DNA from 3 places in the Bifidobacterium porcinum genome. Region 2 is predicted to be linked to each of the others. Evidence: riboswitches for the same ligand, from Rfam matches in the RefSeq annotation. Region 2 holds a riboswitch; each other region holds the start of a gene.
What was found. Region 2 has a riboswitch for thiamine pyrophosphate ahead of ACZ41G_RS06290 (TenA family protein). Riboswitches for the same ligand answer to the same signal wherever they lie in the genome.
Positions count from the first base shown of each region.

Region 1: another riboswitch for thiamine pyrophosphate. It lies ahead of thiM (hydroxyethylthiazole kinase); the one in region 2 lies ahead of ACZ41G_RS06290 (TenA family protein).
Region 3: another riboswitch for thiamine pyrophosphate. It lies ahead of ACZ41G_RS05125 (ECF transporter S component); the one in region 2 lies ahead of ACZ41G_RS06290 (TenA family protein).

Region 1 is NZ_AP029603.1:611,155-615,332, forward strand. Features, by position in the region: gene thiC (phosphomethylpyrimidine synthase ThiC) at 1-483, opposite strand, end outside; gene thiM (hydroxyethylthiazole kinase) at 759-1,751, opposite strand; TPP riboswitch at 1,741-1,848, opposite strand; partial or broken gene ACZ41G_RS02195 (hypothetical protein) at 2,277-2,489, shown strand; gene ACZ41G_RS02200 (hypothetical protein) at 2,584-3,027, shown strand; gene ACZ41G_RS02205 (type IV pilus modification PilV family protein) at 3,050-3,226, shown strand; gene ACZ41G_RS02210 (hypothetical protein) at 3,512-3,775, shown strand; gene ACZ41G_RS02215 (PulJ/GspJ family protein) at 3,801-4,178, shown strand, end outside.
Region 2 is NZ_AP029603.1:1,590,745-1,594,922, reverse strand. Features, by position in the region: gene ACZ41G_RS06300 (DEAD/DEAH box helicase) at 1-179, shown strand, start outside; gene ACZ41G_RS06295 (pyridoxamine 5'-phosphate oxidase family protein) at 497-1,075, opposite strand; TPP riboswitch at 1,531-1,641, shown strand; gene ACZ41G_RS06290 (TenA family protein) at 1,635-2,474, shown strand; gene ACZ41G_RS06285 (DEAD/DEAH box helicase) at 2,517-4,178, opposite strand, start outside.
Region 3 is NZ_AP029603.1:1,296,085-1,300,262, forward strand. Features, by position in the region: gene ACZ41G_RS05115 (ATP-binding cassette domain-containing protein) at 1-389, opposite strand, end outside; gene ACZ41G_RS05120 (ECF transporter S component) at 648-1,343, opposite strand; gene ACZ41G_RS05125 (ECF transporter S component) at 1,572-2,201, opposite strand; TPP riboswitch at 2,233-2,343, opposite strand; gene ACZ41G_RS05130 (hypothetical protein) at 3,158-4,178, opposite strand, start outside.

The sequences.
Region 1 (4,178 bases), 980 kb from region 2:
ATCAGGCTTGGTGGTGGAGGGATGCAGCGGCGCAGCGCCGATGTAGTCGATGCAGCCGCTCGGCAGTTCGTTGATGAGTTTGACGAGGCTTTCGGTTTCCGCGCTCAGGCCGATGATGGCGTCGTCGCCGAGCAGCTGTCGCGCCTCGCGCGGGTCCATGTCGTCCTGCCCGATATGCACGCCGTCGACCTTGATACCCAGATTGCGGCACTGCCAGACGACGTCCACACGGTCGTCGATGACGAAGGCGACCGTGTCGGACTTGTCGTTGTCTTCGATGATCTGCGCGATATCCCGTGCGGTTTCGGTCAGTTGTTTGGCATCTGCGGTTTTGTCACGCAGCTGGATGAAGGTGGCGCCGCCTTGCAGCGCGTCATCGACGATATCGCCGATCGGGCGTCCCTTGGTATCTTGCGACCCGAGGATGCAGTAGGCGGTCAAGTCGAAGGTGTCCCGCATGGAGGCGTAGGGGTAGTTGGTCATGGTGTTTCTTTCTGTTATTGGGCCGATTGTGACCCTTGGTTCTGCAGTTCTGAAGTATCGTGCTGGGGCTTACTGCCGAATGCATTGATATTATGCAAACGATTCATTCGCTCAATATCAGCGATATCTCACCTAAATATGGCGATGGGATGATTACGTTTGCGTATGCATTGCTCGCCGCTGGTCTCACCGCGACGGCGTTGCGGGCATGCCGGATGTGTTTCCTTGGCTATGGAGCAACGTCTACATGCTTGGCGCGGTTCGATTGCGACTTGTCAGGCCGTGCCTGCGGTGTCTGGAGATACGCTGTTTTGCGACGTAGGGACATGTGACACGATGATTGGCGATGCGGCGATGTCTTCGGCGGTGACGTTCCACAGCGCGTCAAGGAATCGGGTTTGGAAGCTTCCTGGTCCGGTGCAGCCTTCCGCAGCCTGCTCGGAGGCACGGTTGTACAGTGCGCTCGCAGCCAGCGCGGCGGTAAGCGGATCGGCTACGGCGAGATAGGTGGCGGTGACCCCGCCGAGCGAGCATCCGGCACCGGTGATTTTCGTCATCATCGAGCTGCCGCCGGGCAACCGGTACACGGTGTCTCCGTCGGTGACAAGATCTGTGGCGCCGGACACGGCGACAGCGGCACGGTGATTTGGCGCGTAGCTGCGCAAATATCGCGCCATCACGATTGCGGCGTTTGTGGCGCTGTCCACGTCATCGACAGCTTCGACGCCTGCCGGTCGTGTGGTTCCCTCCTTGGCTCCTGTATCGGAACCAGCGGATGGGACGTTGAGATCCCAGATTCCCGCTAACGCGATGATTTCCGATGCATTACCCCGTACGATGGTCGGAGGAGCGGAGCGGAATGCCCACAGAATGGCGGAACGGGTGCGTCCGATGCCGGCGGCGACCGGGTCAAGCACCCACGGGTGGTGCATGGCTTGCAGCGACCGCGCGATGTTGCCGAGCGCGTCCTTGAAAAACGGCAGCAGGGTGCCGACGTTGATGTAGGTGGCCTTGGCGATTGCCGCGGTGTCGATGATATCGTCCGGCAGGTAGCTCATCGCCGCGGTGCCGCCTGCCGCGAGCTGCGCGTTGGCGACAAGGTTGACGGTCACGAAGTTCGTGAATGATTGGGCGAGCGGCGTGGTGTCCTTCACCTCGCGCACAGCCTTCGCAATCAGCTGGCGCTCGGGGTCGTCCGCTGGCAACGGTGTTCCGTTCAGGGCTGCGCTGGTACTGCCGGTGATATCTGGTGATGCGTCTGTGCTCATCATTGCTCCCTACGCTGGTTCTAACCAACAGGTTCTAAGGGTCAGGCACGGTGCCTTTCTCAGCCTTGCCTTGCGGCAGGCTCCCCTGCATTGGATTATGTGAGCCATCGTATGGACGCCCGAGGACACGGGGTGGATTCGGGGCGGATTGGCGCGTGCAGATTGCACGCCGCTGAGGTTCAGGGTTCCGGATAATATTAAGAGATTACGTATGTCCTGCCGAGTCCGAATGACGTAGGTCTTTTCCAGGCGTTGCTGACAGCACTGAATCTCCCGGGACACTGACACGGTTGTCTTTCGGTCGCCTTGCGCCGGCGTGGATGTGTGGTTGGTGTAGATCGGTCTCGCTCGGATTGCGATCACACTATCGGGGTCGACGTTGCAACGCGCACGTCTCGCTACGGCCGGGCAAACTGAGAGGAGAAGGACTTCATGCATCATCTGGCGGTGAAGATGAAAAACGGCCAGTCGCGTTGTTGACAATGGGTCGTGTTGGCTGTGTACGCAGTCGTTGTCATCGTGGTGATGTGCTTCCACGAACCTTGGTTCGATGAGGCGCAATCATGGTTGATCGCCTGCGACTGCTCATGGCATGATCTCTTGCTGGTACGCCCGCATTACGAAGGACACCCGCCGTTGTGGTGGCTGTTGCTCGCGATTCCAGCACGTCTCGGCGTCCCATACGAGTGGGGAATAAAAAGCATTCAACTGGTGACGGCGGTCTTCTTCGTATGGGTGGCGGTCCCTATTTATCTGAATCAGCGTAAGTCGGCATGGCGTTCATCCGTGCAGAACGATGTGCAACAACGCCCAGGTGACCATCGCCACCGCCATGACCAAGCTCAAAGACGGCGAAAAGCTGACGATGAAGACCAATGATTCTTCGACGACATGCAGCGACAAGGAATGCACATTTACGCAGGCCGGCGGCACCATCAGCGGCATCCCCATTACAGTGTCCAAAGACAACACCATCAAGGTGACCATCAGCTACAGCGACACCAACGGCGGTGATTGCTACACCGTCGAGGGGGCAGCGATTTGGGTGATTCCGAATACAAGCACGAGAGCACCACAGGCGCTTTGGAATGGCATCCGCATAAGCCGTGACATCAATTCGCCCTGCAGGGTTGAGGCTTTGCGGGGCTCACCTATTATCTGGCGGTCATTGACTGGCAGCAGGGTAATACGGAAAACGAGAGAGAAAACAAGTTCCCGGCACGGGTTGACGCCCGGCATAAGAGAGGGGAACAACCGTGGGCCATACATACGGTAGGAGGCGGGCGCTGCTCAAACGTATGCAGCGCGGCTTCACCATGGTTGAGGTCATCGTGGCGATTGGCATGTTGACGCTCGTCGGACTGGCGGCTGCCCAGTTCGCCGTCACCGTCGTGCATTCTTCTTACGCACACCAGCAGCGTGCCATCGCGGTTGGTCTTGCCGAATCGGGTTGGAGCAGGTACAGGAAAGCGTGAAGGGCAAAGAAGGCAACACGATTTTCTCTACGCTCACGTCGGGCATGTCCAAGTCGGGGGCGCAGGGGGCGCTCAAGGCGGCTACCGATTTCAATGTGATTGAGAACGCTTCAGATACCATGGATCTGGGGTGGAATGATTCTCCGAGCGCCACGGCGATCCAGGCCAAGGTCGAGACCAACGACCAGCAGGGAAGGCGCCACGTATACCGTATGCACGGTTGTCGGCAAATGTTATCGCCTGTCTGCCGAGGCTTCCTGCCTGTCCGCGTCGAAGCAAGGTCTGGTGACTTCATCCGGCGCTGTCGGTGCGTACAAATATGTCGGCGAAGGCAACAAAGCCGTTGATGCAGCATCCATCGCGGACGCCACGAAGTTCCCGACCGGCCCGTTCAACACTGGTACCGCTTCTAGTCCGACCTATTCGCCGATGCCCCGCGTGGTTGTGCTCGTCACTTGGCCGGACAGCCAGCATCAAGGCAAGACTTGCTGGTACAGCACTGCCGCGATTTTCGATGGCAGCAATGACGACACCCTGAAGAGCAAGTGAGGCGGTGAACAGTATGGATAGTGGTATGAGCAATGTTGAACAGCCGGCGACAACAGTAAGCATGCGAAGCAGATCTTGTGATGCAAAGCATGAAGGATCAGCAGGAAAGTTTGCATCTCGTTGGCGCAAGCTGAGGAACACCGATAAGCAAAAGGGCGTTTCTCTGACGGAACTCATGGTGGCGCTCGGTATATTCCTCTTGTTCTCGTCAGTGTTCACTGCCAGTGTCATGCAGTACCTCCGGTCTACAAATTCGACTGCGGTGCGTGCTCAATCGGCGTCTACGGTAATGATGGCAACCCAGCGGCTTGAGCGTTTCGTCACGTATTCCAACTCGATTGGATATGCCACGACGGGTGGCAGCAGCGGTTCCGCCGACAAGAACACGGTGTTGATTTATTCG
Region 2 (4,178 bases):
AGACGCAGGATGTGAACGTGTACCAGATTGTGGCGAAGGACACAATCGAGGAGCGCATCATCAACCTGCAGCGTACGAAGTCCGATCTTGCGGCGAAGTTCGTTGATGATGCCTCGACGACCGGTGGCAGCGCCATCAGCCGGCTTACCAAGGACGACCTGCTCGCGCTGCTCGGGTGAGTTGCCGGGGATTGTTGCCTTGCTGCCCGGGCGAGCGCTGGTCGAATGGGTGTTACCGCGAAATCGCCCAGGTGCGCATTGCTCTGGTGGGGCGTTGCCCAGGGATTGTCTGAACGGGCGCCGGTCAGCTGGGCGCGGTTGGGCGGATACTGGCAGTCTGATGTCTTGACTGGTTGGCCGGCAGTTGCCCCCAACTCCGCCTTGCGCCCCAACGAATCAAATTAGTAGCACACGATATATTAGCTTACGATATACTAGTTTGTGATATACCAAATTGCAGGTTGGGGACGCGGTGACGGGAAACGCCGCAAGGGCGATTACTTACCGCCGTGCGGGCGCGGAACGGTGTGGATTTTGCCGGTGAAGTTGGTCGAAGTGATTTGCCAGACCGTGACGCTTGCCATCTGCTGTGCGGTGAATGGCACGTGATCCATGCCGGCCTGCTTGCTCATCAGGGCTTGCATGGCAACGATTTTCTCGTCAAGATCCGTGACCACCGATGCCGTGCCCGTGCCGACGATCGAGCGGAAGGACGCCGACCAGTTGCAGGGCGTGCGGCCTTCGTGCACCTGATGATCGCAGTCAAGTTCGAAAGCGACCTGAAGCGCGTTGCCTGCAGCGCGAATCGCATCGATTTTGCGTCCCTCATGCGCCGAATGCAGGAAAATCCGAAGCTCGCCGAAATCCGGCGGTAGTGGTGTCCCGTCCGCCGACAAGCTGACCGGAAGGTCGTTTTCGGGTTGGGGGAACCGCTCCAGAGTGAATTGATATCCGAAATTCATCGGCACGATGGTCAGGCCCTCGGCGTCCTGGTAGGCGATGCGCACGACTTCGCACGAGTCGAGGATATCCTTGATCTGCTGTGGGGAACGGACTTCGCGGTCGGCGCGACGCATCGGTCGGTGTGCTCCGGGGGCCGTGGAAGCGTGCACATGCGGCGCACGCCGCAGCGAGCCGGATGGCGGCAGCGAAACCCTTGCGACTGCGGCCGATGTGGGTGTCGGCACTTGAGCTGGCGTTTGTACCGGTGTTTGTGCCGGCGTTGACGGCGAGGCTGGTGTGTGCTGCGGAAGTTCGGAAGCGATATCGGTCATGGTGTCCTCGGTGGTGTGGCGGAGCGTGGGCTTCGACTGGTGTGGAATATCTCAGACGAACAGCTTTCTATAGTGTGATATAGAAAGTCGTGAAATCTGTCGACTTTCTATACCGTACTATAGAAACTTGCAAAGCGACGCAGCGGATATCAGCTGGGTGTAATCCGGTGAAGTGATGCCGGTTGCGTGTGGCGTCGGCGGGCTTGCGTGCTTTTTGTCTGTACGGTCGTATGTCCGGGTGGCTGAGGTAGGGTGGCTGGACAACCTAGGGGAGCTGCGGCGGGTCCGCGGCTGAGAGTGCGCGCAAGGCGCTGACCCTGTGAACCTGTCCGGGTAATACCGGCGAAGGAAAGGAACTGCCATGACGGCATCATCGTCTGCTCAATCAAATCATGGTTCTCAAGCGGTGGCCGCACCTAACATTTCTCCAACCGGCGAGTCCGGCACGTCCGCGCAATCTGTGGGGCAGGACGCATCTCGTGAACCGGCGACCAAGCACGTCCCGCTCGCGCCGGCAAGCAAAAGCGGCGATTACGCGTTTCTTGGAGCGACGCCCGGCAGTGTGGCCGACGCGTTCTACATGGCTGCCGCGGAGGATTGGCAGGCGGCAATCAATTCGCGGTTCGTCAACGAACTACTGGACGACACCCTGCCTGACAGCGTGCTGATCAGCTATCTGATTCAGGATTTCACGTTCTTTACGCAGCCGACGCTGGAACGCCTGACCGTGCAGGCGCCGACGCAGGAGATTCGGGACATGCTCAACCGGCAGGCCGAATTCTTCGCCGATCAGGAGAAGCCATATTTCCTGCGGTTCCTTGAGGAATACGGGGTGGACGAGCAGCAGCAGACGAGCGTGCCACAAACCCCGGCGAACCGCGAATATTGCGCGTATCTCGACCAGATTGCCGCGACCGGCAGTTTCGCGCAGCTGTTGTGTCTGATGTGCGCGATGGAATGGCTGTATCTGGCGTGGGCTAAGCGCACGGTGGATACAGGCGTCGTTCAGCAGGTGCCGGCGCACCGCGGTTGGGTGGAGCTGCATGAAGGCGAGCTGTTTCGCCGCTGGGTGGGCAATCTCATCGAGCTCGTGAACCGGTACGCGAGCGTCGACGGCCCGGAGGCCGCCGTATTCCCCGAAGTCGCGCGACTCGAGCGCGCGTTCTTCGAGGATTCGTACGCGTATGGGGTGGGGGAATGACGGGTCGCCGCTTGAAGGAAGATTCGAACGGCAAGACCGGTATCACTGCTCCGAATCACCGGTGAGATGGCGTAGCAGATCCGGCGGCACGGGGTGGGTCAGGTGCAGATTGGAGACCACTACGCGCTGCTGGATTTCTTCGCCGTCCTTGTTCGCGCCGCGATTGGTTTCCTCGTGCGAGTCCTCGATCGAGGCGGCGCGGCCGACATAGTAGTACGTCGTCTCCTTCGTTTCGACTTTCCTGCGGATGAACACCGGTACGAAGTGCGAATCCTGCCAGGGTTCACCGTCGGTTTTGCGAATCCATTGGAACTCTGGCGATTGCAGGGAACGGTTGTTCTTGCTGAACCACTCGATGTCTTGGTCGTCAATGAACCGGTCCTGATACTGGCTTGACTCGTATTTGATGAAAATCGGCATGGTCCCCGTACTCGCGTCGTAACGGTAGCCGCCCACATTCTGTGGGACCTGCTCGTTGCTCCAGCCGCACATCCGCATCACATCAAACAGTGAATACTTTTCCCCGACAATGAACCCGTGGTCGAACACGGCAGACAGCGACAGGCTCTGTTTGCTTGCGGTGACGCGGGTTTCTTCATACCGTCCGACGCATTGTGCCAGTCCTGCCTGCACGGTGTCCGCAAAGAACTGGCGGAATGTCGCGTTTTCTTGCAAGGAGGCTCGCAGCCGGGACGACAGACGTGCTCCACCATCCCCGGACAGTTCAACCATCGGCACGCCGCCGAAACGCTCCCGGTTTGCACTGGTGAAATACGAATAGTCGAGTACCCGCAACGCCGATTCGCATTGTGCGATATCGCCGCTGCAATCAGGGAACAGACTGGTGACCAAGTGCTGCAAAGTTGGGGCATCCAAGACATCCACGCTACCGGCCTGCGAGAGTACGTCGGCATGGTCGCCAACCATATCCCGTACGGCATACGGCATTTCAATCCCGGCAAGCGCCGTCAACGCCACCAGCTCGTGTGGCCGCAAGCCACGCAGCTGCGTATCGGTCAGCATGGTCAGCATTCCGTCTTCGACCGAGGTTGTTGTTTCGAGCCGGAATCGCGTATCTGGATCACCGTTCTTGGTGCTGAGACTACGTTCGCGTGAACGGACGAAGGCCAGATAGTTCTTCGATTTGCAGGCTATCGTGTACACAAGCGATGTGTCACGTGCCGTGATATCCATGAGCATGGGGATCCGGTTCAATTCGCGACGTAGTTCCCGGTATTGTTCGCTGAGTTTTCTCATGTCGGACAGGTCGGCATGATCGATCGCATCAAGCACGCGCTTGCGGGCGATGGGATCGAAGCTGATCGAGCATAAGCCCGGCGCTTGGTTGTTGAGGTTCTTGCGTACGCGGTCACGGTCGCCGCTGTTGCCGTACAGGGCGATCGGGATGAGATAGTTGTTGGCGTAATTGCCGATGAAATCCACGACGACGACTGATGATTTGCCTGGGTATTTGCGTAGGCCTCGGCCGAGCTGCTGGGTGAATATGATGCTGGATTGTGTCTGTCGTAGCATCACGATTTGGTTGGTTGCGGGGATGTCGATGCCTTCATTAAACAGGTCGACGGTGAAAATGTAATCAAGCTCGCCGTCTTGCAGCGCTTGTTCCACCTGCTCGCGCTCTTTCGGCTTGCTGGCTCCTGTTAGACATGCGGTCCGGTATGGGCGTTCCGCCTGTTCGTTGAT
Region 3 (4,178 bases), 290 kb from region 2:
TCCGGGCCGAACGCGACATTGTCGCCGAGCCGTTCGAAAATCGCCTGCGCATCCGGGTCCTGCAATACGAGGCCGACGCGCCCCCGGGCCTGACTGACGGGCGTGCCGTCGACGGTGACACTCCCCTCGGTCAGCCCGCCGTCTGCGTCAATGGTGCTGGTGGTGCCGTTAGCGGCGGTGTTCATGCTTTCGATATCGCCGCCGAGCAGTCCCGCCGCGCCTTCGAGAATGGTGGATTTGCCGATGCCCGAGGCTCCAAGCAGCAGTACGCGCTGGCCGGGTTCGATGCTCAGGTTGAGGCCGCGGACGGCGAAGTGGCGGCGTGAGGCATGCCGGTAGCCCCAATCATGGAATTCGAGACGTGCCGGTTGTGTCGACACTGCCGTCATTGTGCTGCTGTTGTCATGTTCGCTTGACTTCATCGCGTCCTGTGTCCTGCCGTCTTCAAATGCGCTGGCGCGGAACCGTTGCCCGACCGCTGTCCGCCACTGTATCGCGAACCGCCGTCCGCCGGCCTCGGTTCCGCCGCCGTGCCTGTTGCGCTGTCGTACCGCTGTGCCGCTGTTGCTGCTGTTCTGTATTGCTTCACACCTGAACAGTTGCCTGCCAGGCGCTTCTGCCGGCGTGAACCGTAGCCCCGCCGTGGTTCAGGCGGTGGCCCTCACTTCGCGCCCTGATACGAATTTGTCCAGCGCACCGGTCCGTGCAATCGCCCGATACAGGTACCACACCACGATGCCGGCGAATACGATGCCGGAAATCACGGACGTGACCAGATAGATGGTGATGTACTGGCCGGTGAACGCCTGGCCGCGCATGAAAATGTCATGCAGCCACACGGCGACCCCGGCGAACGCGCCGGACAGCATGGTGATCGGCACGTTCCACACGCGGTACAGCACTATGAGGAACGCGAGTTCGGCGAACGCGCCCTGCATCAGCGACGTGCTGAACGTGTCCATGCCCGTCCACTGGTTGCCCATCAGGCTTTCGATGACCCCGCCGAGCAGTTCCGCGTAAGTGGCGGCGCCCGGCTTGCGCACGATGACCGCCGCCAAGGGGCCGGCGAACAGCCACAAACCGTTATAGATGCCTTGGAATCCGGGCATGACCAGGCCGATCAGGTCGCCGACACCCAGCGAATAAATCAGGGACACCAGCCAGAAAATCAGCGCGCTGGCAACGCCGATCACCGATGCGACGGCGATATCGACGACGCGCCACTTGAGGCTGGGGCGTAGTGCTGCGACCGGGGTTGCCTCAGGTTGAGGGGTGACCGAATTGGCTGCTGATGTCGCTGTGGCGACGGATGCGTTGGATGCGTTCGAAGAGTTGTTGCTCATATTGATGTCTTCCTATGCGATGCCGGATTGCGATGATGCCCGGCAGGGGTTGGTATATCGCTGCGATGATCCCGAAACCGCCCGCCCATACTGGTGGGGGGCCTTATGCCGCTGACTTGCGAAGCCGTATCGGTGCTCCGCCGCACGCCTCGGAATCCAGACGCTGACGCGTTCAGATGACGCTTTCAGACGGTGATTTCAGACGGTGATTTCAGACGGTGTTGTCTCTCAGGCGCTGATGCCGCGCACTTCACGCCCGGAAGCGAACTTGTCCAGCGCGCCGGTCCGCGCGATTGCCCTGTACAGGTACCACATGAGGATGCCGGCGATCAGCAGGCCGGACACCACCGTGGTGATCAGGTAGACAATGCCGTACGACCCGGCAAGATTGATGCCCTGAAGGTTTTCGATGAAGCTGTACGCCCAGCATCCGACCCCGGACAGCGCGCCGGACAGGGCGGCAACTGGCAGGGTCCACTTGCGGTAACGCACAATCGCGAACGCGAGCTCCGCGCACACGCCTTGCACCAAGGCGATCAGGAATGTGGCGAGACCACCCCACATGTTGCCCATCAACGCTTCAAGAATACCGGCAACGATCTCTGCATACACTGCGGCTCCCGGCTTACGCACGATGATGGCGGCCAAGGGCCCGGCGAACAGCCACAATCCGTTGAACAGGCCGGGCAGACCGGGGACGACCGCGTCCAGTGCGGTCCAAGGTGCGGCGGTCAGCAGGGCGACCAGCCAATAGATCAGCGCGCTGGCCACGCCGATCACCGATGCGACGGCGATATCGACGACGCGCCACTTGAGATTCACTGTGGATGATGCTGCGGTATTCGCGGCTTGTGTCATGATTTGTGCCTTTCTTGAACGGTTGTTCTCAGGCACGGGAAGAGCGACGTCCGTGCGCCGGCATTGCCCGGTTCACGTTCATTCGGTCGGAGGAAACCCCCATCTCAGCCTGGCATTCAGCCAAGCCCCCGTGTCGGTTGTTCAGTCTAGGGGCACCCCATGATTTTGCACGATTCACGCATCGTCCCCGTACCGCTACGGCGGCCCCACGATATGCCCGCATCTCAGGTTTTCTGTGCCCTATACCGTGCAGAAGCGGGCGACTCCGCCTCCAACTCGGGCAGGAGTCCGCAGTAATCACGCCATCTCGGACAGCCTGCACTCGCCCGGCACCGGCAACTCGCAGATGCACAGCCATCTCCGGCACCCCGCGAGCAACGCCACACAGGAACCACCAACCCCACCCCCATCTCGCACAACTTCCCGCACAAACCGCGCTATCTCCAACAACCCACATTACCCCCGCACCAGCAAACCGCAGATGCACGCGTATCCCGGACTTCCCGCAACCCACGTCACACAGGCCCATCCACATACATCCCCAACCCACACAACCTGACCAATAAACCACATCATCTCCGACAACCCGTCTCCACCCGACACCAGCAACCCGCAGATACGAACGTATCCCGGACTTCCCGCAACCCACGTCACACAGATCACGCCACATACATCCCCAACCCAGACAACATGACGAAACTACTGCGCCATCCCCCATCCCCCGCGCCCGCCCGACACCAGCAAACCGCGGATACGCAGCTATCTCCCACAGCCCGCGAACCACGCCACGCAGGAACAGCCAACCCCGACCTCATCTCGCACAACTTACCGTATAAACCGCGTTATCTCGGCGTTCCTGTTCTCTCGACCGTGCAGAAATCCGGAGATAGTCGCCTATCTAGCGCACGCCGCGTACCCACCTGCCGCACCCAACCCGCACACTCAAATCCCCAACCCTACCGGCTCTTGAAGAACCGCAGCAGCTGGGACTCCCGCACGCTGAGCCCGGCGAGGAACGTCGCGGCCATCGCCCCCGCGAACCCGGTGGCAGGGATTCGGCAGGCGGCGATGAAGATGTTCATCCAGCCGTCGGTGGACATGCGCCAGCAGTAGGCACACAGCAACGCCAGGCACGCTATGGTCGCCAGCCCCGCCCAGATGAGCGTCTCCAGGATCATTTCGAGCAGTTGGGCGCCTTTGGTCTGCCCTACGTGCAAGGCTCCCGCGTATTCCAGTCGTCTGCGCCGCACGGAAATCACCCCGGCGATCACTCCGACCGCTAGCGAGACGTACGGCAGCCATACCGTCATGCGGTTCTTATAGCTGGAGTACGCATTGTACCGGGAGTCGAAGGATTTGTTGACCTGCGCGACCGTCGTGTTTCCGCCCGTTCCCGAAACGATCGCCGTGGAATACAGCAGGTCGTTGGTTTGTTCGCTGACAGGCCACTGCTTCGCCCAGCATTCGGTGAATTCGCCGGAGGATGCCGAAACCGGGATCATCGCCGCATAGGCGAATCTGGTGTCGCGGCCGTCGTTGGGCCAGGAGAATACGCCGGCGATGGTCATATCGCCACGGTTGGTTTGCATGACGCTGCCTTTAACCAGTCCGAAATCATGCGAGACGTCGGTTGAAATCCATATTCCCGAGGTGTCAGCGGTCTCGTTCACTTCCTGTTGCGTTGATGTCGCCCCCTGTTGCGCAGACGAGGACGCAGACGACGATGCCGCGTTCGCCGTTTTCTGCCCGGATGCAAGCAGTTTGATGAATCCCGGGGTCACTTCGTACGCGGGCAGTTCCATGCCGGGCGTCGAGGACGCGGTGATGCTTTCGACAGCACGGGCCGCTCCTGCAAGGCTTGGCCCGTTGTGGACCATTTCGAGCCCGTCGCACGCTTGGCCGTCGACGCTTGCGCCGATGAGGGCTTTCGTATCGGCGTCCGAACTGATGCGCGTGATCGCTTCCTGTTCGAGCTGC